3 regions of the Ruegeria sp. BB5 genome follow, and region 1 is predicted to be linked to each of the others. Evidence: riboswitches for the same ligand, from Rfam matches in the RefSeq annotation. Region 1 holds a riboswitch; each other region holds the start of a gene.
What was found. Region 1 has a riboswitch for cobalamin ahead of ACR0DL_RS07720 (CbtB domain-containing protein). Riboswitches for the same ligand answer to the same signal wherever they lie in the genome.
Positions count from the first base shown of each region.

Region 2: linked by a shared signal. The riboswitch ahead of ACR0DL_RS17555 (DUF1636 family protein) and the one ahead of ACR0DL_RS07720 (CbtB domain-containing protein) in region 1 are both predicted to bind cobalamin.
Region 3: linked by a shared signal. The riboswitch ahead of ACR0DL_RS18290 (hypothetical protein) and the one ahead of ACR0DL_RS07720 (CbtB domain-containing protein) in region 1 are both predicted to bind cobalamin.

Region 1 covers NZ_JBQFUX010000001.1:1,546,063-1,552,850, reverse strand. The annotation lists gene ACR0DL_RS07750 (CaiB/BaiF CoA transferase family protein) at 1-915, opposite strand, end outside; gene ACR0DL_RS07745 (thiamine pyrophosphate-binding protein) at 902-2,521, opposite strand; gene ACR0DL_RS07740 (DUF302 domain-containing protein) at 2,601-3,059, opposite strand; gene ACR0DL_RS07735 (DUF1636 family protein) at 3,201-3,545, shown strand; gene ACR0DL_RS07730 (hypothetical protein) at 3,542-4,036, opposite strand; gene ACR0DL_RS07725 (CbtA family protein) at 4,103-4,801, opposite strand; gene ACR0DL_RS07720 (CbtB domain-containing protein) at 4,806-4,976, opposite strand; cobalamin riboswitch at 5,013-5,219, opposite strand; gene cobF (precorrin-6A synthase (deacetylating)) at 5,263-6,006, opposite strand; gene cobA (uroporphyrinogen-III C-methyltransferase) at 5,999-6,727, opposite strand; gene ACR0DL_RS07705 (cobyrinic acid a,c-diamide synthase CobB) at 6,724-6,788, opposite strand, start outside.
Region 2 covers NZ_JBQFUX010000009.1:66,525-73,312, reverse strand. The annotation lists gene ACR0DL_RS17575 (FMN-binding glutamate synthase family protein) at 1-373, opposite strand, end outside; gene ACR0DL_RS17570 (FecCD family ABC transporter permease) at 653-1,666, opposite strand; gene ACR0DL_RS17565 (ABC transporter substrate-binding protein) at 1,668-2,615, opposite strand; gene ACR0DL_RS17560 (ABC transporter ATP-binding protein) at 2,634-3,419, opposite strand; gene ACR0DL_RS17555 (DUF1636 family protein) at 3,416-3,772, opposite strand; cobalamin riboswitch at 3,875-4,081, opposite strand; gene ACR0DL_RS17550 (DUF6525 family protein) at 4,247-4,519, opposite strand; gene ACR0DL_RS17545 (DUF1826 domain-containing protein) at 4,516-5,151, opposite strand; gene ACR0DL_RS17540 (GTP-binding protein) at 5,148-6,359, opposite strand; gene ACR0DL_RS17535 (RrF2 family transcriptional regulator) at 6,464-6,788, shown strand, end outside.
Region 3 covers NZ_JBQFUX010000010.1:47,362-54,149, reverse strand. The annotation lists gene ACR0DL_RS18300 (DNA polymerase III subunit gamma/tau) at 1-947, opposite strand, end outside; gene ACR0DL_RS18295 (protein-tyrosine phosphatase family protein) at 1,081-1,575, shown strand; gene ACR0DL_RS18290 (hypothetical protein) at 1,577-1,984, opposite strand; cobalamin riboswitch at 2,068-2,288, opposite strand; gene ACR0DL_RS18285 (alpha/beta hydrolase family protein) at 2,424-3,281, shown strand; RNA gene ffs (signal recognition particle sRNA small type) at 3,314-3,412, opposite strand; gene ACR0DL_RS18275 (bifunctional 2',3'-cyclic-nucleotide 2'-phosphodiesterase/3'-nucleotidase) at 3,452-5,332, opposite strand; gene nudC (NAD(+) diphosphatase) at 5,522-6,502, shown strand; gene ACR0DL_RS18265 (SRPBCC family protein) at 6,543-6,788, shown strand, end outside.

The sequences.
Region 1 (6,788 bases):
AACCGCCGGGCGCAGAACTGCGTTCAAAGCGTCGCGATTTTCCAGGCGCGCTGGGTTGGTCGCAAAGCGCGGATCATTGGCCAGCTCGGGCCGCCCGATAAAGTCGCAGAAACGGCGGAACTGTCCGTCATTGCCCACGGCCAGAATCACATGGCCATCCGAAGTTTCGTAAACGTCATAAGGCACAATGTTGGGATGCCCGTTGCCCCGCCGTTGCGGAACATTGCCCGAGGTCAGGTAATTGACGCCCTCGTTGATCAACCAGGCAACTTGTGAGTCGACCAATGCCAGGTCGATCTGCTGGCCTTTGCCGGTTTGATCCCGGTGGCGCAGAGCGGCTAGAATGCCAACGCAGGCATACATTCCGCACATCACATCAGCGATGCCAACACCCACCTTCATCGGTGCGCCTTCGGGGTCGCCGGTCAGCGACATGATCCCGCCATAACCTTGCGCCATCAGGTCATAGCCGGGCTTGGACGCATTCGGTCCGGTCTGGCCATAGCCCGAGATCGAGCAATAGACGAGGCTCGGGAACTCCGGCGATAGCGTGGCGTAATCCAGCCCGTATTTCGCCAGCCCGCCGGGTTTGAAATTCTCGATCAGGATATCGGCATGCGATGCCAGCCGTTTGATTTCAGCCTGGCCTCCGGGCGTAGTGATGTCGATGGCGACGGATTTCTTGTTGCGGTTGGCCGACATGAAATACGCGCTCAGGTCCGAGCGGTTGCCCTGAGCGTCTTCAACGTAAGGAGGGCCCCATTGCCGGGTATCATCGCCGCCACTGGCCGGGTTTTCGATCTTGATTACGTTGGCGCCCAAATCGCCCAGCAGCTGCGTACAGGTTGGCCCAGCCAGAATGCGGCTGAGATCCAGCACCTTGACGCCTTTCAGCGGTCCCTCAGATCCGGCCATCATATCCTCCACGCTCGATTTCTGCAGCGATGACGGTAAAGCGGTCGGCTTTGACCGCCTGCTCCAGCGCCGACCGCAGTTCTGCGCGGTTGCGGACGGTATGTCCATAGCCACCAAAGACTTGCCCCATGGCGGCAAAGTCGTGGCGGTCGAAATCCACGCCCATATTGCCCATCTGACGCTGGCGCTGTTTCAACTCGATCAGCGCAAGACTGGCGTCGACAAAGACCAGAAAAATCGGATTGCAGCCCATCTCGGCTGCGGTCGACAGCTCTCCGGCAACCATCAGAAAACCAGCATCGCCCGAGAAACTGATGACCGGGCGGTCAGGCTCAGCCAGTTTCAGGCCAATGGCCATCGGTACGGCGCAGCCCATGGTACACAGGGCCGAGGATTGGATCAGCCCGCGTTCTTCGTGGCACTCCCACATCTGGCTCAGCAGGATGCGATGCGCGCCGCTGTCGGCGGTGGCCAGCGTATCAGCGGGCAGGGCGGCGCGGGATTCGGCGATCACGGCCGCCGGGCCCCAGTCATCATCCGCGGGGAAGGCCTGCGCCAGCGCGGCCTTAACCTGCGCGGGTTCACCACCCGGCCACGTCGCGCGGGCGGGGTTCCCCTTGGCGATGGCTTCTAGCGTGGCGCCCGTGTGGGCGACCAGATTCAACCCGGCTTGATGCATGTAATGATCGTTGACGACGGCCGAGATATCGATGACGCGCTTTTCCTCGGGGTCCCAGATCTCGCGCCAGCCAGGGCGCATTTCGATCGGGTCATACCCCAGACACAACACCAGATCGGATTGTTTGACCAACGGCACCAGATGCTTGTCGGCCAAGGGCGACAAACCTGCGCCGCCCAGGCACAAAGGATGATCCTCGGGCACGACGCCCTTAGCTTTGTAGGTGGTCACGAAGGGGATGTTGAAATGTTCCAGAAACGCCTGAACCACATTGCGCGAGTCGTCATAAAGAACGTCCAGACCCAAGATCGCGATGGGGCGTTCGGCCTCGGTCACCCAGCGGCGGGCTTTCTCAACACAGTTTCCTTCGGGCGCGACCGCAGCGGGTTTGACCAGACGGCGGCGTTTGCTCCCGGATACGCGCATATCCGCAACCGAGATCGGCACGTCAATATGAACCGGACCGGGGCGGGGCTGGTTGGCTAGTGATACCGCCTTGTCTGCGACCACATCTGCGCCCTGCGCCGTCAGTGTAAATGTCCCCTTGGTGATTGAGCGGTAAACCTGCGCGTGATCCATCACCTGATGGGTGTAGGTCAGCGCCTCATCCGCATCGACGCAGCCGGTCAGAACAATCATCGGCACCCGGTCCTGCAGCGCGTTGGCCACAACGTTGATCCCGTTCATCGCGCCGGGGCCCAGAGTGGCCACCAGAATAGCAGGCGCGCCATCACGGTGGTGAACCGCCTCGGCCATGAAGCCGGCAGCGTTTTCGTGTTTGGTTAGGTGAAAGGTGATCCCAGCCTGTTCCAGAGCATCCACCAGCGTCAGAACCTCTCCGCCTGGCATGCCAAAAGCGTGGCGGCATCCGGCCTCGTATAGTCTTTGGGCCAAAAGGTCAGCCGCGCGGGGGGAGAGGTCCTGCATTCGTTATGCTCCGAAGTTTTCGTTGCTCAGCAGATTGCGGAGGACGTAGCCAGACGCAAGCAGGTTCACGTCAGTGTGACTATTTGGCTGCGGATTCCGCCACTGACTGAAACTTTGTGTCAAGTTCTTGGGCAATATCGCGCAAAGGCTCTCCGCCCTCGTACACATAGGGGGCAAAGACAAAGCTGGGCGTTTTGTAGGACAGGGTGGCGGTGCCGTCGTCGTTCTCAGTCACGTAAAAGCGAATCGGCGCTTCGATCATTGCACTGACAGAGGTTTCCAGAACGCGCACGGCATAGTCGTTGTTGAAGGCACCGATCACCAGATTGCCGGGTATAGTGATGCCACGGGCTGCAGCCGCCTTGGTCGGACCAGCCTGCGTGACCACGATCAACCCGTTTTCCTTCACCGCAGCCTTCGTATCCGCGACCAGTTCTTCATAGCTTTTGACGGTTGGATACACTGCCCAACCCGACAATGGTTCCTCGGCCCGGACAGGCAGGGCGAGAAGACAGAGCAAACCCAAAAGCGTGCGCATGACGGTGCCTCGTTCAATGTGACTGTCTGAGTGATGCCAGAAATCCGAGTTCCGCGCACGCACATTTCCGTACGTATTCAGGATTGCGCCGACGTCCAGAAAGCCGCAGAAACATGCAAACCATCAAACACGAGGCCACACGTGGACCCGATACGCCTATTGATTTGCAGCAGTTGTGCGGGAACGCGTGACCGAGTGGCCGAGAGGCAGGCCGTGGATGACGCGCTGGTGCGTGCAGGGCTGAATGGTCGGGTCGTCATCTCGGATCACGCCTGTTTCAGTGGCTGCGCTGAGCCGACCGCATTGGCATTGCAGGCCGCAGGACGGGCGTCTTACGTGTTTTCGGGGGTCGATATCGTTACCGATGCCGAAGACATCGTCGCGACCTGCAAAGCCTATTTGGACAGTCCCGCAGGTTGGATCGAAGACGCCCGACCCTGCGGGCGACTTCGGATGTGTTTGCGCGCGCGGATACCGGCGCTTTAATCGACCTGAACGGTCACGGCAGCGCTGACCGGTACGTTGTCGACCGTCAGTGCGCTGTGGCTGTTTGCGTTCAGCGAAACCGAAACCTCGACCTCTCCCTTCGGAAGGTCGGGGATGTGTATCCAGTTGCCGTAGAGCCGGGCTAGTTTCTCGCCATTGACGTAAACATGCGCGTGGCCTTCGCCGTCTACGTCGGCTGTTGACGCGTTTTCCGGGGCAAACCGGAAATTCTGCGGCATGACGTGCAGGTTCCACCCGGCCATCGGGTCCTGGGTCAGCGCGATTGCAACGCTGGGCGCGTCCGCCCCTGCGGGCAGGTTTACCGTGGTCGAATGGTCATGGGCCATCGCTTCGGCATGCGCGCCGCCGTGATGGGACGGATCGCCATGATCGTGGCCGTCAAACGTGACGCCATTGGCGGCCGCCAGCACAAAACCAGCACCACCACCGAACACAAGGCCGATTGCAAAAAGGGCAAGTGAGCGTGCCATTTTTCTTTCCTTTAGGGCAAAAAGAAACGCGCCGGGCAGAACCCGGCGCGTAATTATATGAGAGGATCAGGCCGCTGCTTCGACGCGTTTGCCTTCGCTTTGCCAGAAATACCCGGCAAAGGCACCGACCAGAACCCAGGCCACCAGACCGATGCCAAAGGCGCGAGCGGCGAACAGAGCGCCGATCTCGGTCGGGACGGGGCCGGTGAACACATCCGGTTCGGGCGCTCCGATCAGATGGGGTGCCAGCAACAGGGCTGCTGCGATCACATAGCTGATCAGGTTGCCGCCAAACGCAATCAACCACAGCGCAACAAGCGCAGCACCAACCGTGGCAAACCACCAGACCTGTCGGGCATAGACGTCAGCCGCCGCTACACCAGGCACCTCTGGTGCCAGGGTAAAGCCAGGCGCCAGATGAAAGGCGATGAACCCAGCCAGACCCCAAAGCACGCCGGTACGGCCATCAATCGTGTGGCCCTGGCCTTCGGCCACGGACATCAGGGCAACCATCAGCAGCGCGTAACCGGTATAGGTCAGCATGGTGAAGATGACGCTCAGCGCGTCACGGGTCAGTTCCGAGAACATGCCCGGCAATTCGGGATGCGCCGAAACGGCTTCGGCTCCGAAATGCACCAGCTCACCGGATTCGTACAGCTCTGCGTGCAGCAAAACAGGTTGCACAAAGACCAACTGCAGCAAGGCGGCTATCAGCCCCGCTGCAGCACCAGCGAACAACGCGCTGGTCAGTATACGACTGAACATGGTCTTAGTGGCAGGGGAAGCCGGTCGCGTGGCGCACGTCGTGTGCTGCGTCATGCAGCGCCGCGGCCTGTACGTGACCGGTCAGGGTGATGATACCCAGACCCAGAACCACCGCGAACATGACCGGAAGGATACCGGCGCGCGAGGCGGATGCTGTTTGCGTTTGTGTTGCCATCTTTTAATCTCCTTTGCCGCCGCACCCGACGGCCGGTGTTTCAATTGTCGCCTGGCAGGTCTCCTGGCTTGCGGGTCGATGCCTCTGTTCGCCTTCCCCCTGAGAACAGGAGTGGCTGGTTGAACAGGGGCTCTCCGCTTACAGTCGCGGGGGCGGCTGTGGATTTGGCTGCCATGGCAGTCGCACCACATTCCCTCTTAGCATCCGGATGTCTCCGGCAGGACCAGACGCGTTCATTTAGCCTCTATGGTGCCGCTGGTGCAATCGTCATTTGCGACCTTTTAGGTCAGATCACGCGCTTTTTCAGCAAATAGATATCCATGATCCAGCCATGATCGGCACGTGCCTTGGCGCGGGTGTCCAGAATCTCCTGCGCCACATCGGTCAAAGCGCCTTTGATCAGGATTTCCTCTTTCATGCCGACATAGGCACCCCACCAGATGTCATAATCGGCCATGTCCAGGGATTGAAACGAACACTCGCCATCCAGCATTACCGCTACTTTCGAGGCATTTGCCGGCCAGCCTTCATCCCTGATCCGCCGTCCGGTGGTCACAACAAAAGGCGCGCCCAGATCATTGATCGGAATGGCGTGGGCGGCCGTCAATGCCTGCAGCGCGGTGATGCCAGGGATCACCCGTGTCGAGGGCTGAGGGTCCAGCCGCGACGCGATTCGCAGCGAGCTGTCATAAAGCGACGGGTCGCCCCAGATCAGCAGCGCCACTTGTCGCGCATCTGGATGGGCAGCAATCGCCTCGTGCCAGCGCAGGGCAATGGCATCATGCCATTCGTCGACCCCACGTAGATAGCCATTATCAGCCCGGCGCTTGGGAATGTTGAAATAGGCGATCTGCGTCGGAGTGCCAGTCACAGCTGCAATGATCTCTTCGCGCAACCCGGCCAGATCAGCCTTGTTCTCACCCTTGTGCGGGATCAGGATCAGGTCTGCATCGCGGATGGCATTTGCTCCTTGCAAGGTCACGTGATCCGGGTTGCCAGTGCCAATTCCGATCAGAGACAATTCAAACATCGTCGAACTCTGCCAACGGGCCATACAGGATCAGCGCCGGGGCTGTGCCGATCTCGGCCTCCAGCTTTTGCGACAGCGCGCCAATTGTTGCACGGTGCAGGCTCTGGTCGGGAGTCGATACGGATTCGGCTATCAGGGCTGGTGTTTCCAGCGGCAGGCCATGCTCATGCAGTGCATTTACCAACAGGGGAAAGGTCCGTTTGCCCATGAACACCACAGTCGTTGCATCCGGATCGGCCAGCGCGGGCAGGTTCAGATCTTCGGGCAGTTTGCCACTGACATCGTGGCCAGTGACAAATTGCACCCGCCGCGCAGTCAGGCGTCGTGTCAGGGGTATTCCTGCTGCTGCCGCCGCCGCAACCGCCGAAGGGATACCAGGGATGATTTCGTATTCGATCCCGGCCGCACGCAGGGCAACCAGTTCTTCCTCCAGCCGGCCAAACAGCCCGCCATCACCGGATTTCAATCGCACTACGCGAGCACCGGTCTTGGCGTAATCCACCAACAGGCGGCTCACGTGATCCTGCTTGGGTGAGGGTCGCCCGGCCCGTTTGCCCACGCCCACCAGATCTGCATCGTCATGCGCATGACTTAGGATCGGGCCGCTGCTGAGGTCATCAAACAGCACCGCATCTGCTTTTTGCATCCGGTCGACCGCCTTCAGGGTCAAAAGCTCAGGATCGCCGGGGCCGGAACCTATGAAGGATACGAAACCGCTCATGCCGAGGCCTCGGCGATCAGGTGAAAGAACGTACCGGTGACGTTCCCGCGCACCGAACCTG
Region 2 (6,788 bases), on a different contig from region 1:
TCTCCAGCGTTGGAAATGGACAGTTGGCGAAGAACACGGTTCCCGACGGCTTCAAATCCCGGCTTGATCCGAAGGCGACAGTGGAATCCACATCCTTGGCCGCCCGGTAAACCCAGGATCGTTCCGCCCGGTTGAACGGCATCTCCTCTCTGTCCAGTGCAAAGAAATACTGCCGCAGAAACTCACCGACATGTTCGAACCCGTAACGGAACCGCGCAATGACCGGGTAGTTGCGGCGCAGCGTGCTTTCGGTTTGCGTCCGGTCGCGAACATATAAAACCACAACCCAAAGCGCTGCCAGACCGACGCAAAGGACAAAAGAGTACGTAAGTATTTCGAGCAATTGAAATGCTGCTCCGGAAAACTCTGCCATATTCATGTCGAAGCCGGCTCCCGTAGTTGTTTCACTGACCTGCTTTGCCATGAGGTAACCTCATGCAGCGTTCACAACACTTAAAGGCGCCGATCCGAGTGAACTAGTAAGCCTGCGCGCGATTTGGATCACACCCGCTGACAAGCGCGAGACAGAATTTTCCGTATCTGTGAGGTCATTGAAACAAATTGGATTGTTGGTGGAAAAATGCGCATCCCTCAGCAGGCCGGGCAAAAGCTTTAATCTTGCCCGGGTCGGTTGGTCGGCGGCCTTAAAAAGCTATCTCTGGCTTCTCGATGTTCTGAACAGAAGCAGGAACACGAAAACGGAACCAATCGAGGTGGTAACGATCCCAACGGGCAGTTCTTGCGGAGCCAGCAAAAGGCGGCTGAGAATATCTGAACCTGTCAGCAAGGCCGCCCCGACAATCGCTGCGGTGGGTAATAGATGCCGGTGCAACGGCCCTGCGATCCCACGGGCGATATGAGGGACCATCAGGCCGACGAAACCGATCACGCCTGCCACCGAGACGAACACAGCTGTTGCAAGGGCCGCGACAAAGAACATGCTGAACCGCAGCCCCTGCACCGGCACGCCCAGCGTTGCAGCTGTCAGGTCTCCGGTCAGCAATGCGTCTAGCCAGCGGGCGCGATAGAGCGCGTAGGCCAGAATAAGCAACAATCCGGCGCAGACCAGCGGGAACGTCTCCCACCGGGCTAGGCCCAGACCGCCCAGCATCCAGAAGATCACCGAATGCGCGGCGCGGCTGTCGCCGGCGAAGATCAAATAGTTGGTGATGGCAGAGAACAAGAAGGACACGGCCAAACCGGCCAATATCAGTTTCTCGGGTGCGCTGGTGCGCAACCCGTGAACCAGCGCCAGCACGATACCCGACGCTACAAGTCCTCCGCAGAACGCGGCCAGAGGTAAGGTCCAAAAGCCCAGAATATCCCCGGTCACTGTGATGACGAACACGGCACCTGCCGCCGCGCCCGAGGACAGGCCAAACAAAAACGGGTCGGCCAAGTCGTTGCGCGTCGTGGTTTGCAAAACCACACCGACAATGCCCAAACCAGCCCCGATCACGGCCGCGAACAAGGCGCGCGGCAGGCGCAGATCAAAGACGATCCGGTGCAGCGGTGACATCTCTCCTTCGCTCAGGCCCGTTCCCAGCAAGATCGCCGTGACCGTGTCCGCGACAGGGATGGATGTGGTGCCATAGATGGTGGACATCAGTAAGAGGGCGGCCAATACGGCCGCCCCCAGCACAAGTGTCAGGCCCAGTCGGCCCATATCAGTTGAGGCCTGGATGCATGGCCTGGGCCATTTTCGAAATCGCTTCGATATTTGCCGGTCCGGGGGTCAATTCCTCGTACCGCAGACCGATCCAGCGCTCGTTTTTCACGGCTTCGGTCTGTGACATCACTGGATGTTCCTGTAGAAACTTGAACGTGTCCGCAGCGCCATTGCCTGTCTGATAATCAAGCAGCACAAGGAATTCCGGGTTTGCGGCGGCGACCGCCTCCCACGAGGTTCGACCCCAGCTTGTTTCCATGTCGTGGGTCACGTTTTCACCACCCGCGGCAGCAATCATAGCATCGGGGATGGCGAACTTACCTGCGGTGAATGGCGCGTCCGCCGGGCCGTCCAGCAAGAAAACGCGGGGTTTCGCCAGGTCGGCAGTCTGCGCTTCGATCACTGAGAGTTCGTCTTTCCAGCCCGTGACCAGCGCCTCGGCCTTGTCTTCAACGTGCATGACCTGACCCAGGCGCAGGACGTCATTGAACAGCAGGTCCATGCTGGCTTCGGGGCGATCCTTGTCCAGATGCACACAGCTTTCGGTCAGGATCATGGTCTTGATACCAAAGGGCTCCAGCGTATCCGGGGTCACATCTCCGCCCGGCTTCATGCCGTAATACCAGCCAGCAAAGAACAGGTCGGGTTCCACGGCAACAAGGTTTTCGACCGTTGGGTATTTCGGTGCCAGTTCGGGGATGTCGCCGCGCAGGGTGTCGAATTCCGGGCTGGTTTTGTACCAGCCGGTGATGCCGGTCAGACCGACGATCTTGTTCTGCAGGCCCAACGCGAAGGCCATATCGGTCATGTTCATGTCATGCACAACCAGACGCTCGGGCTGGGCTTCGAACACCAGCGGCGCTCCGCAGTTGTCGACGGTGACCTCGTGGGCGGACGCGCCGCCTGCCATGGCTGTGACCAGCGCCACGGACCAGATGTGTTTCATTGGGGAATGTTCCTTGGTTTAGGTTGAGATTGTGGATTTTCGGATATCCAGCGCTGGAATCACGCGGCCTTCGTGGTGAAAACACAGGTATTCAACGCCAAAAGTATCGCGGACCCGCTGGGGGGTCAGCACTTCGGCCACGGGGCCAAATCCCGTCAGCCGCGTTGATTTCATCAGGGCCACGTGGGTGGCGAATTCCGGGATCATGACAAGATCATGGACAATCATCACAACCGTGATGCCGAGTTCGGCGATCAGAGACAGCATCCGACCCTTGGCATCTGGATCGAGATGGTTGGTTGGCTCATCCAGGAACAACAACGATGGGTTCTGTGCCAGTGCCCGGGCGATATGCGCGCGTTGACGTTCGCCCCCGGACAGTACCGCCATGCGCTTGTCTGCCAGCGCGCCAAGGTCGGTCAGCTCAAGGATTCTGTTAAGTTCTCTGGCATGTTCATCCGCCGAACGGTCGGCCCAGATCGGAATCTGGCCCATGGCAACATAGTCCCGCAACAACAGCCTGCCATCCGGTTGTTCTTGCTGGCCCACAACAGCGATCATGCGGGCGCGTTCCATTGCGGGCATATTTTTCAGGCTGCGTTCCTTGACCAATACATTGCCCAATACAATCTCAGCCGCCCCGCACAGAAGGTTCAAAAGCGTGGTTTTTCCCGCCCCATTTGGACCGGCAATTGCCAGTATCGCGCCCTCGGCCAATTCAAACGAGACACCTTGCAGAAGAACGTCACCATTGAGCGCATAGTATTCGAGATCACGCGCAACCAGAAAAGATGAGGTCGTCATGATGGCTCCCCCAATTGAATCCGAGGCAAACGAGAAAGGGTTTTTGTAAATAGTGGTTGCGGCCGGTCCGTCGCGTTGGTCCAACCGTCTGCGACGTTGCGGTACTGATGTGCGAATTCCGCCAGCGCGTCGAAATCTTCGGCAGTTTCAATATCGCCGAACAGGTAGTGTGCTTTGCCGACAGCCTGAAATCCGACGGCTGTTGGTCGCGCGCAGCCCGCCATGCAGGTAACGGTGCGCACTGCGAACCCGGTTGGCAACCTGCCGGTCAACGCATTGCGCATGACATCAACAGGCAATGCGCCGGTACAGGTCGAGCAGATCAGAAGGAAATGGTCAGGTGTTTCCGGCATAGTCCGCTCCGCTTAAAGCCAAGCGCGGACAGAAGGTGCCGATCATGTACACACGTTTCAGACGTGCCATCAAAGCCTCCTTCCAGGACGCCCCGCCCCGGGTTGGTTGAACATGTGATGGCAGGTCTCCTGACTTGCGGGTCGATGCTTGGCCATCCTTCCCGGCCCAATGACCAGTGGATTTTGGCGTCGCTCACCGCTTACAGTTGCGGGGGCAGTCACGGATTTGGCGCCAAAGTGGCGAACCGCACCGTATTCCCTTTTCATCCCTTGGGCGTACCATCGGGAACCATCTGGCCCTTGCTTGTCTTAGACTGGGGGCCATGTCAATCACGATTTGAAACAACAACTTTTCGATCGGAACTCAAACGCTCAGGGTTTCGAAGTCTGCCGCATGCGTTTTCGCTGTAAGTGCGACACCCAGTGCCGCATGGGTCGCGACAGCATACTGTGTTAGAGGTGGCATTTTTTCCTTCATGTTTGAGAATTTAATTTGAAAACAGTCGATTGCCGGTCACGCGCGAGCGTTCGGGCTTCGGCCTGGCTGAGTGACACGAGCGTTTCTTCTGATGAAAGCCCCTTGGCCCGCGATTTTGACCAGATGCGGCGCGCGGATACCGGTGACCATGGCAATGCCGCTTCTGACAACCACTGTCGCAACGGGGCTGGAAGGCCGTCAAACACATCCATCGGATCGGTTGATCGATGCTTGCGGCGCAAGCTGCATTGCCCGAGGTTACGTCTCATGCTTCGGTTTCCGGATTTTCCACTGGGTCCAAAACCAAGACGAGACGGGATTCACTGGTACCTTCGATTGGAGGCGAGCGATGCACCATCCCTGACGATGGTCGCTCGGGCCAGAGTGTTCCCCGTAGCAGGATCGGAGCGCCGGTCTGAACGGTAAACACAAGCGCGGGATCGTTTCCATCAGTCGAGGTGCCGTATTGTGTTCCAGTGCCACGATAGGTGCAGACCAACCGGGCGGTGACAGCATCGGTATGAAATTTACGGCAAGCATTGGTGGTGACAACATCCAGCCGCAGCCGCAGGAAGTTGGCGTTCATCAGCTCGCAGAACATGTCGGCCAGAGAAGTGATATCATCCTGAAGCCACGCTCTTTCAGTCCCGTTAGGCATACCGGAGATATCGCAGAGTTGCCCCACGGTCGTCTTAACGGCGCTTGGTGGAAGAATGACTCGCCCACTTGGCAAAGACTTGGGATCAAGTTGGTCAAGCCAGCTTTGCATATCCGGCGGGGTTCGCCGGCGCCAAATCAAAGCGGCACAGTTTGGCTGTGCAAAAGTGCGGAGTGCCGCCGGATCATCTGCGAAGCTCACACCGGTGACGTTGTCTTTCACGGGCTTTCTAACGAAGTTCATGCTGCATCCTCTGCCCGGCGCCAAATCGGGAAGGGGTCCGGCAGTTCCGGCAAATTGTCGGGCCCTGCCGCCGAAACTGCTGGAATAAGGCAATTGTCCAATCGTGCCTTCAAACTTTGCCAGTCGATCCCGGCACCGATGAAAACGATCTCTTGACGGCGGTCGCCCCACGGCTCTTGCCAGTGGGCCTGCATATAGGCGCGGGCGCTGTCATGTGCGGGGCGTCGCTCTTCGGGAACTGATGCCCACCAGGTGCCGAGTGGTTTGACGCTGGACAATGCGCCGGCGAGTGAAAATTCAGCCACCCAGTCGGGGCGTGTCGAAACCCAAAAGTGGCCTTTGGCCCGGATCACCCCTGGCAGATCACCGTTGAGAACGTCCAAAATGCGTTCGGGAACGAACGGAAGTCGCGCCCGGTAAACGTATGACGCAACCCCGTATTCCTCAGTCTCAGGCACGTGGTCGGCAAAGCCGTACAGTTCCTTTGCCCACATCGGGTGTTCATAGGCTTGCACGAAGTCAAACAAGCCGGTGTCCAGGATCTTTTCTGCGGCAACTTCCGAATGGTTGGTCTCGATGATCTCGGCATCTGCATTCAGACTGCGGATGATCTTGCGGGCCGCATCAACTTTTTCTGACCCCGCATCATCAACCTTGTTCAGGATCACCACATCAGAGAATTCTATTTGATCCGTAAGCAAGTGGACCAGAGTTCGCTCGTCTTCTTCTCCCATCGTTTCGCCTCGGTCTCGTAGGAAATCGTGGGACGAGAAATCGTTCAGCAAGTTCACCGCATCGACAACCGTTACCATGGTGTCGAGCCGCGCCACGTCCGACAAGCTGTCGCCCGCTTCATCCCGGAAATCGAAAGTTGCTGCCACAGGCAATGGTTCGGAAATGCCTGTGGATTCAATAAGCAGGTAGTCAAAACGTCCTTCCGCAGCGAGGCGCCGGACTTCCTCCAAAAGATCGTCCCGAAGGGTACAACAGATGCAGCCATTCGACATTTCTACCAGAGTTTCATCCGTCCGGCTGAGTTCGGTATCGGCCCGTACCAGATCGGCGTCGATATTCACCTCGGACATATCGTTGACGATGACCGCGACCCGACGCCCTTCGCGGTTGTTCAGGACTCGGTTCAAAAGGGTGGTCTTGCCCGCCCCTAAGAAGCCGGAAAGGACGGTGACAGGAAGTCGGGTATCTGACATGGGTTGCTCCGAATGGTGCCTTGAGAATCACGTAACTTACGCAGTTACTAGACGAATGCAACAGTTATTGTTACGTGTGATATCTGCTTGGAGAAGAACGACAAATGAAGCGCAATAGCCGCCTATCCCTCGCCCTGCACACGCTCGGCCACATGGCCGGAGATCCGAATCGTAAGCGTACATCTGCGGATATCGCCGAGCATTCAGGGACGAACCCGGTGGTGGTACGCCGCGTCTTGGGACGGCTTCGTGACGCGGGTCTGTTAACTTCGGAAAAAGGCCACGCAGGAGGGTGGAGTCTGGCACGCGAACCAGACAGCATAACCCTGGCGGATGTGTATCTTGCGTTGGACGAAAGTCTGATCGCCTCTGGCAGAGAAGACCATGCCCCCAAATGTTCAGTGGAACATGCGTTGCACCGTCGCGTTT
Region 3 (6,788 bases), on a different contig from region 1:
GGATCATTGGCTGCGTCTGGCGTGATTTTAACCACAGAGACCCAATGGGTGATCTCGGCCAGATCGCGTAGCACGGCCAGCGGATCGGCTCCTTCGGCATATTGCCCACCCAACTCGGTCAGTGCGCCTGCAGCGTCCCCGCGCAGGATCATGTCCATCAGGTCCAGTACCCGACCGCGATCAGCCAGGCCCAGCATCGCGCGGACCTGATCGGCGCTGGTTTCACCAGCACCGTGCGAGATCGCCTGATCCAGCAGCGAGGTCGCGTCCCGCGCCGAACCCTCGGCTGCACGGGTGATCAGCGCCAGCGCGTCATCCGCGATCTGAGCGTTTTCCGCCGCCGCAATCTTGCCGAGCAGGCTGATCATGTCCTCGGGTTCGATCCGACGCAGGTCGAACCGTTGGCAGCGCGACAGAACCGTCACTGGCACTTTACGAATCTCGGTGGTGGCGAAGATGAACTTCACATGCTCGGGCGGTTCTTCAAGCGTCTTGAGCAGCGCGTTGAACGCGCTGGTCGACAGCATGTGGACCTCGTCGATGATATAGATTTTGTAGCGCGCACTGGCGGCGCGATAGCGGACGCTGTCGATGATCTCGCGAATATCGTTCACACCGGTGCGGCTGGCGGCGTCCATCTCCATCACATCGACGTGGCGGCCTTCCATAATGGCCACGCAATGCTCGCATTGGCCGCAGGGTTCCGTGGTCGGCTTACCCTCGCCATCGGGGCCGATGCAGTTCATGCCCTTGGCGATGATCCGGGCCGTGGTGGTTTTGCCGGTACCGCGAATGCCGGTCATGATGAAGGCCTGCGCGATGCGGTCGGCCTCGAACGCGTTTTTCAGCGTGCGCACCATGGCATCCTGACCGACGAGATCGGCAAAAGTTTCCGGGCGGTATTTGCGGGCAAGAACCTGATAGGCGGGGCTGGGCGTGTCGTTCATATCTGCTCTGTCGGATTCGGGTTCCGATGCAGCGTAGAGACCCCCGCCGCCCGCGTCCACAGCAGGCTTGGGTGAATTTCGGTTTGCAGCACAATTTGCACGCCTTAGAAGCGAGTATCAGGGAGGGTCCGTAGTGAGCCAGTTCGCACTTCATTCAGTTCAGATTGGAAACGGCACCGTTGCCTTGTCGCCCCTTCCGGGGCGCGGTGGCGGGTATACGCGGGACTTGGGAATGATCCGCGACTGGCAGCCGGATCTTGTGATCTCGATGACCACCGAGGTCGAAATACTGCAAGAGGGCGCAAGTGGGCTTGGCGAAGACCTGCACGCACTCAATATCGCATGGGTGCATCTGCCGGTTGCGGATTTCGGTACGCCGCCTCCTGAGGTTGACGCGGCGTGGGGCAGTGTCAGCCCTGCGGCGACTGATATCCTGTCCTGCGGGGGGCGGGTGCTGGTGCATTGCCGGGGCGGCTGTGGCCGGTCCGGGATGATCGTGCTGCGCCTTATGGTCGAGCATGGCGAAGACCCCGAGACAGCGTTGGCCCGTTTGCGGGCGGTGCGGTCCTGCGCCGTCGAGACCGACGGCCAGATGGAATGGGCAGCCCTTGGGCGGACGCGCGGCTAGATCAGAGCGCCACCTGCCGCTCTGCCTGTGCCACCGGGTTGGGCGGGATCGCTGTGACCTCAAGCATGGCGCAGGGGGGGGTGGTTAGCATGCCTGCGGGGCGCATGGTCACATCCGGGCCGAACATCATATCTGCGTAAGCATCCAGCGACTCGAGGGGCGCATCCTCGCTTGTTCCACAAAAGACCCGGATCAGGTCTTTTTGAGCGCGAAACCGTGCGCTGCATCCTTGCGTGCAATAGGCCAGCTCAGTGCTGCCGTCGAACTCAAAATCAAACGTCGTCGCAGGAACGGCCGCGTCCATCGCCTGCACGATCGCGCGCGCCATCTGTGCCAGCGCCGGACAGGTTTTTCCGGTGCGTTGGCAAACGGTTGCGGAATACTGGTTCGTCTTTGTCTTCCAGATCATATTGCGCCCTCCGCGCGTGGAACGGGGGCATGGATCAGGTGTGACAGCGTGCTGACGACCTGCCCGGACACCCCGCCCGAGTTTCGGTTTCTTGTTCGATGGCAGGTCTCCTGACTTGCGGGTCGTTGCGTTGCCGACCTTCCCAGCCTTGCGGCCAGTGGTGTTTCGGCATTGCTCACCGCTTACAGTTGCGGGGGCAGTCGCGGCCTTGGTTCGTTCCGGTATTCCGGGCAGAACCGCACCGTGTTCCCTTTTCATCCCGCCCCGGGGACCGGGGACGAGAACCATCACCCAATCGCTAGCGGGTAGGGGTGACCTGAGTCAAGCCGCCTTTTGGTGGGGCAAAGTGGACGCGTGGTCATGCGGAAACAGGATTGACTTAGGGTGGCAAAAGATGCCGTTTGGGGTGGTGAACTAATCGGTTCAGATTGAGGGCGCCATGCTGGATACCGCACAAGCTGTTTTAACCGAGGATTTTCAGTTTCCTTCTGGTTCGACCCAACTGTCGGCTCGGCTGTACCTGCCGGTGGCCGAACCTGGGATCGCAGTGGTGATCCACAGCGCCACCGGAGTGCCGCGCGACTATTATCAGCACTTCGCACGCTGGTTGGCTGCGGAACATGGCATTGCCTGTCTGACCTATGATTACAGCGATTTCGGTCATTCGCAGAGCAGGCCATTGAAGTCAGCTCAGGCCACGATGGCGGATTGGGCGCTGATCGACATGCCTGCGGCTCGGGCCGAGATGCGCAGGCGATACCCCGACGCGCAGCACTGGAGCATCGGCCATTCCGTCGGCGGTATGCTGGGGCCGATTCAGCCCGATATTGATCAGATCGACCGCATGATCTGCGTCTGCGCCGGGCCGGTGACTGTGTCGGACCATCCCTGGCCTTATCGGGCGTTGGCTTTGCTGTTTTGGTACGGACACGCGCCCCTGGCCGTAAAAGCGCTGGGTTACCTGCCGGGCAAGGCACTGGGATTCGGATCGAACCTGCCTGCCAGTGTCTATTGGCAGTGGCGCCGCTGGTGTACTGCGCCGCGCAACTACCTGCCCGAAATCGGCGTGTCCTTGCCCGAGGCCCGCTGGGCACAGTCAGACACACCAGTGGATCTGTTCAGCTTTGAGGATGACGATCTGGTGCCAAAGAACGCGGTCTGGCGGCTGGCTGATCTGTACGGGCCCAACGCACGCCGCCATTTGTTGTCTCCGGCCGAGTTCGGACTGTCCGAGGTTGGCCATATCGGTGCCTTTGCCCGGCGCAATTCGGCTGTCTGGCCACGGTTGATTGCCTAGGCCTGTTCGCAACAATTCAATGTCGGGAGTTTAAGTGAGAGGTTGGACATCGACCCAAGCGGGGCTCGTTGTGGCTGCTTCCTTCCGGACCTGACCAGGTTGGCGAGGCGCTCGCCCGCGCCAACCTCTCGGGGTCTGATATAGGCAACGGGCGCAGGAAACACAACCCGTCAGAGCGTCAAACGGATCAGCAAAAAGCCCTCATCGTCTTCTCCGACGACGTGGGGGTCATATTCTTCAAGCTCGGCAATGTGAGTTTGTGCCTTCGGACCGGTTCTTAATAGCGCAGTCGCGCCCTGCATCGAGGCAAAGCCAAAAGGATAGGACGCATATTGCAAGGGATCTTGCGGCAGTGCGCCGGACAGATAGTCCTGCAAGACGCGCTGAACAGGCAGGTTCGGCAGCGCGATGGGCTCGGCCTGATCAACAAAGGGAAAGTGACCCCCGCCATTGGCACGGTAATTGTTCAGTGCGACGACGAACCGTTGATCGGCGGCCATCGGTTGGCCGTCAAAGCGAATGTTGCGAATGCGCCGGTTGACGGGGTCGATCAAGTGACCGCCAGCGTCGAACCGAGCCGGTTGAGAGAGATCAAATTGATAAGTAAGCCCCTGTATAATATCAAAATTATGCCCCGCCCTGTTGATGTCGACCAATGTGGTCTGATGTCCCGGCGTAATCTGGTTGAACACGCCTGCAGACATCTCAAGCCAGTCGCTGATCTGCTCTCCGGTGACAACTACCGCCTGCAGCTCATTGGGAAACGCATACATGTCGTTGACATGGCGCAGGCATATCTGGCCGGGCGGGACGTCGGTGAAAAACCGGGGGCCGGCACGCCCCCCGAACTTTGAAGGCGCGGTCGCGGACAGAACAGGAAAATCCGCAAATGACGTGTCCAGCAGATAGGGCCGCAGGGCTGCTGCCTGGGCCGCGGCGGTCAGAACCAAACCTCTGTCCGGGGCGCAAAAACTGAAATAGCTGTGCAAATGCTGATCGGTCTGGCCAACGGGTTGCGCCGTGCGCCGCCGGGTTTCCGAATGGCCCCGGGCGAAAAGGCGCGCCAAAACAGGGTCTTCCTGGATAGGCTTGGGTGAGCCGTCGGGTTTGGTTGGGCATATCGACCGCAGACTGACGCGATGATCCTGAACGGTCCAATGGCCATTTCCCGCCCTGTCCAATGTCAGGTCGATCACCCCCAGAAATGACCCGGACGCACCGGGCATGACCACCGGCTTTCCGTGAACCAGACCCCGATTTGCATCGACGTGCTCAATCCCGTCATGTGCGTTTCCGGGCAGTGTCAGATGTGAATGCCCGGCAATCAGCGCATCAATTCCTTCGATACCGGCCAGCGGGATGACGGCATTTTCCAAACCCGTTTCCGGTTCGGCCGACCCTATCCCTGTATGCGCCAACGCAAGGATCAAATCGCAACCCTGCGCTTTCAGATTCGTCACTTTTTGTGCGGCGCAGGTCAGGATATCTTCGATGACGACCTTGCCTTGTAGCAGGTGTGCTTCCCATTTGGCTGTCTGCGGTGGCAGGACTGAGAACGCACCAATTTTCAGCGCAACATGTTGATCATCAAATTTTTTTTCTCGATTCAAAATCGCATGATCTTGCCAGCAGGAGGGGGCGTCTTGTCGGTGTGCATTGCTGCAAACCACCGGGCACGCAGCATCTGCAATCACACGGCCCAGCGTTTCCAGTCCAAAGTCGAAATCATGATTTCCGAGCCCGATTGCGTCATAACCCAGCTCGGAAAATGCTTGCATCAGGATGTGCGGTGCATTTTCGGATTGAACCGCCCATTCCCCCAGTGGCGTGCCTTGCAGTGAATCTCCGTTGTCGCACAGAACCACCAGAGCACCCTGCGCTTCGGCCTCGGACCTGGCTGCGCGGATCAGGCTGGCGGTGCGGGTAAAGCCGATTGAGGGGTCGGGGGTGTCCGAATAATAATCGAAGCCGCATAGATTCATATGCAGATCGGATGTTGCCAGAACCCGTATCTTCAGTGGTGCGCGGGACGGGAGAAGGGGATGTGTCAAATTTCTACTTCTGGCGGTTATATGTTAATCATTTTCTCCAAAAAGTATAATAAATGCAACTTGCATAGCGTGTTTTTAGTCAATTGACGACTTCAAGTTTTCGGGTGGTGCGAATTGGCATTGCAACATTGGCATTGCAACAAAAGGGCAGCCGTGGCAGCCCTGTGCCGACGACCCAAGGGAAATCCTATGAAACACGCGGAACTGGTGACATTTGGCAGCTCGGGCCTTGATCGCGCGGCGCATATTCGAGGGAATGCAGACCATTTGGCGCAGGTGCGCGCGCATCCGCAAGCGACCTGCCTGTTGCTGTGGCGTGGTAAGCCGCTGGTTCAGGGGGAAGCACTGGACCGCCTGGGGTTGATTCCCATGACCCACGGACTGGTACAAAACGGCCCGGGCGGTAGTATTGAAGAACCTGTATTTCTGGGACTTTCAGACGGTGATCCGGTTTTTGCGCTGGATATCTCGGGCTGGTCCCCCGAGGGGCTGGACATGTCGCAGGTCGGTGCCTTTATCGACCCGTCGGAACAGCAGCACCCGGACCTGCCAACAGGCCATGTCTTTGCTGAGTTGCGCCGGATCATGACCCGACTGTCTGCCCGCGATGCGGAATTGGCTGCGGCCGCCAAGGCCGTTATTGGCTGGCACGAAACGCATCGGTTCTGTGCCCGTTGTGGCGCACCCAGCGAAGTATCCCAAGCTGGATGGCAGCGCAGTTGCGCCGAATGCGGCGGGCAGCATTTTCCGCGCACCGATCCGGTGGTCATTATGCTGATCACCCATGGGGATTCGGTTTTGATGGGGCGATCACCGGGCTGGCCCGAAGGGATGTATTCCCTGCTGGCTGGATTTGTCGAACCCGGAGAAACGCTTGAGGCAGCGGTTCGACGTGAGGTGATGGAAGAGGCAGGCGTGCCGGTTGGCCCGGTCAGCTATCTATCCAGCCAACCCTGGCCATTCCCGGCCTCGCTGATGTTTGGTTGCGCGGGTGAGGCGTTGTCGCGCGAGATCACCATTGATCCGGTGGAAATCGAAGATGCAATGTGGGTCAGCAAGCCCGAGATGATGCAGGCCTTTGCCGGGGAACACCCGGTCCTGCTGCCAGCTCGCAAGGGGGCCATTGCGCATTTCCTGCTGCAAAACTGGCTTGCGGATACGCTGGACTGACAAAATACTAGGCCAATAGACAAGAGACCCACGAACCATCATGCAGTTTACAGCACGCGAAGATATCGAAGCCCCGATCAATGCGGTGTTCGAAATGGTCGCTGACTTTGAGCGGTTCGAACGCATGGCCATGCGCCGGGGGATCGAAGTAAGGCGCATGTCGGGTCATATGGGTGTTGTGCCCGGTACGCAGTGGGAAACCGAGTTCAACCTGCGTGGCAAGCCCCGCCATGTTGCGATTGAGATGGCTGAATGCGACCCGCCTGCCTTGATGCGGTTTCAGGCA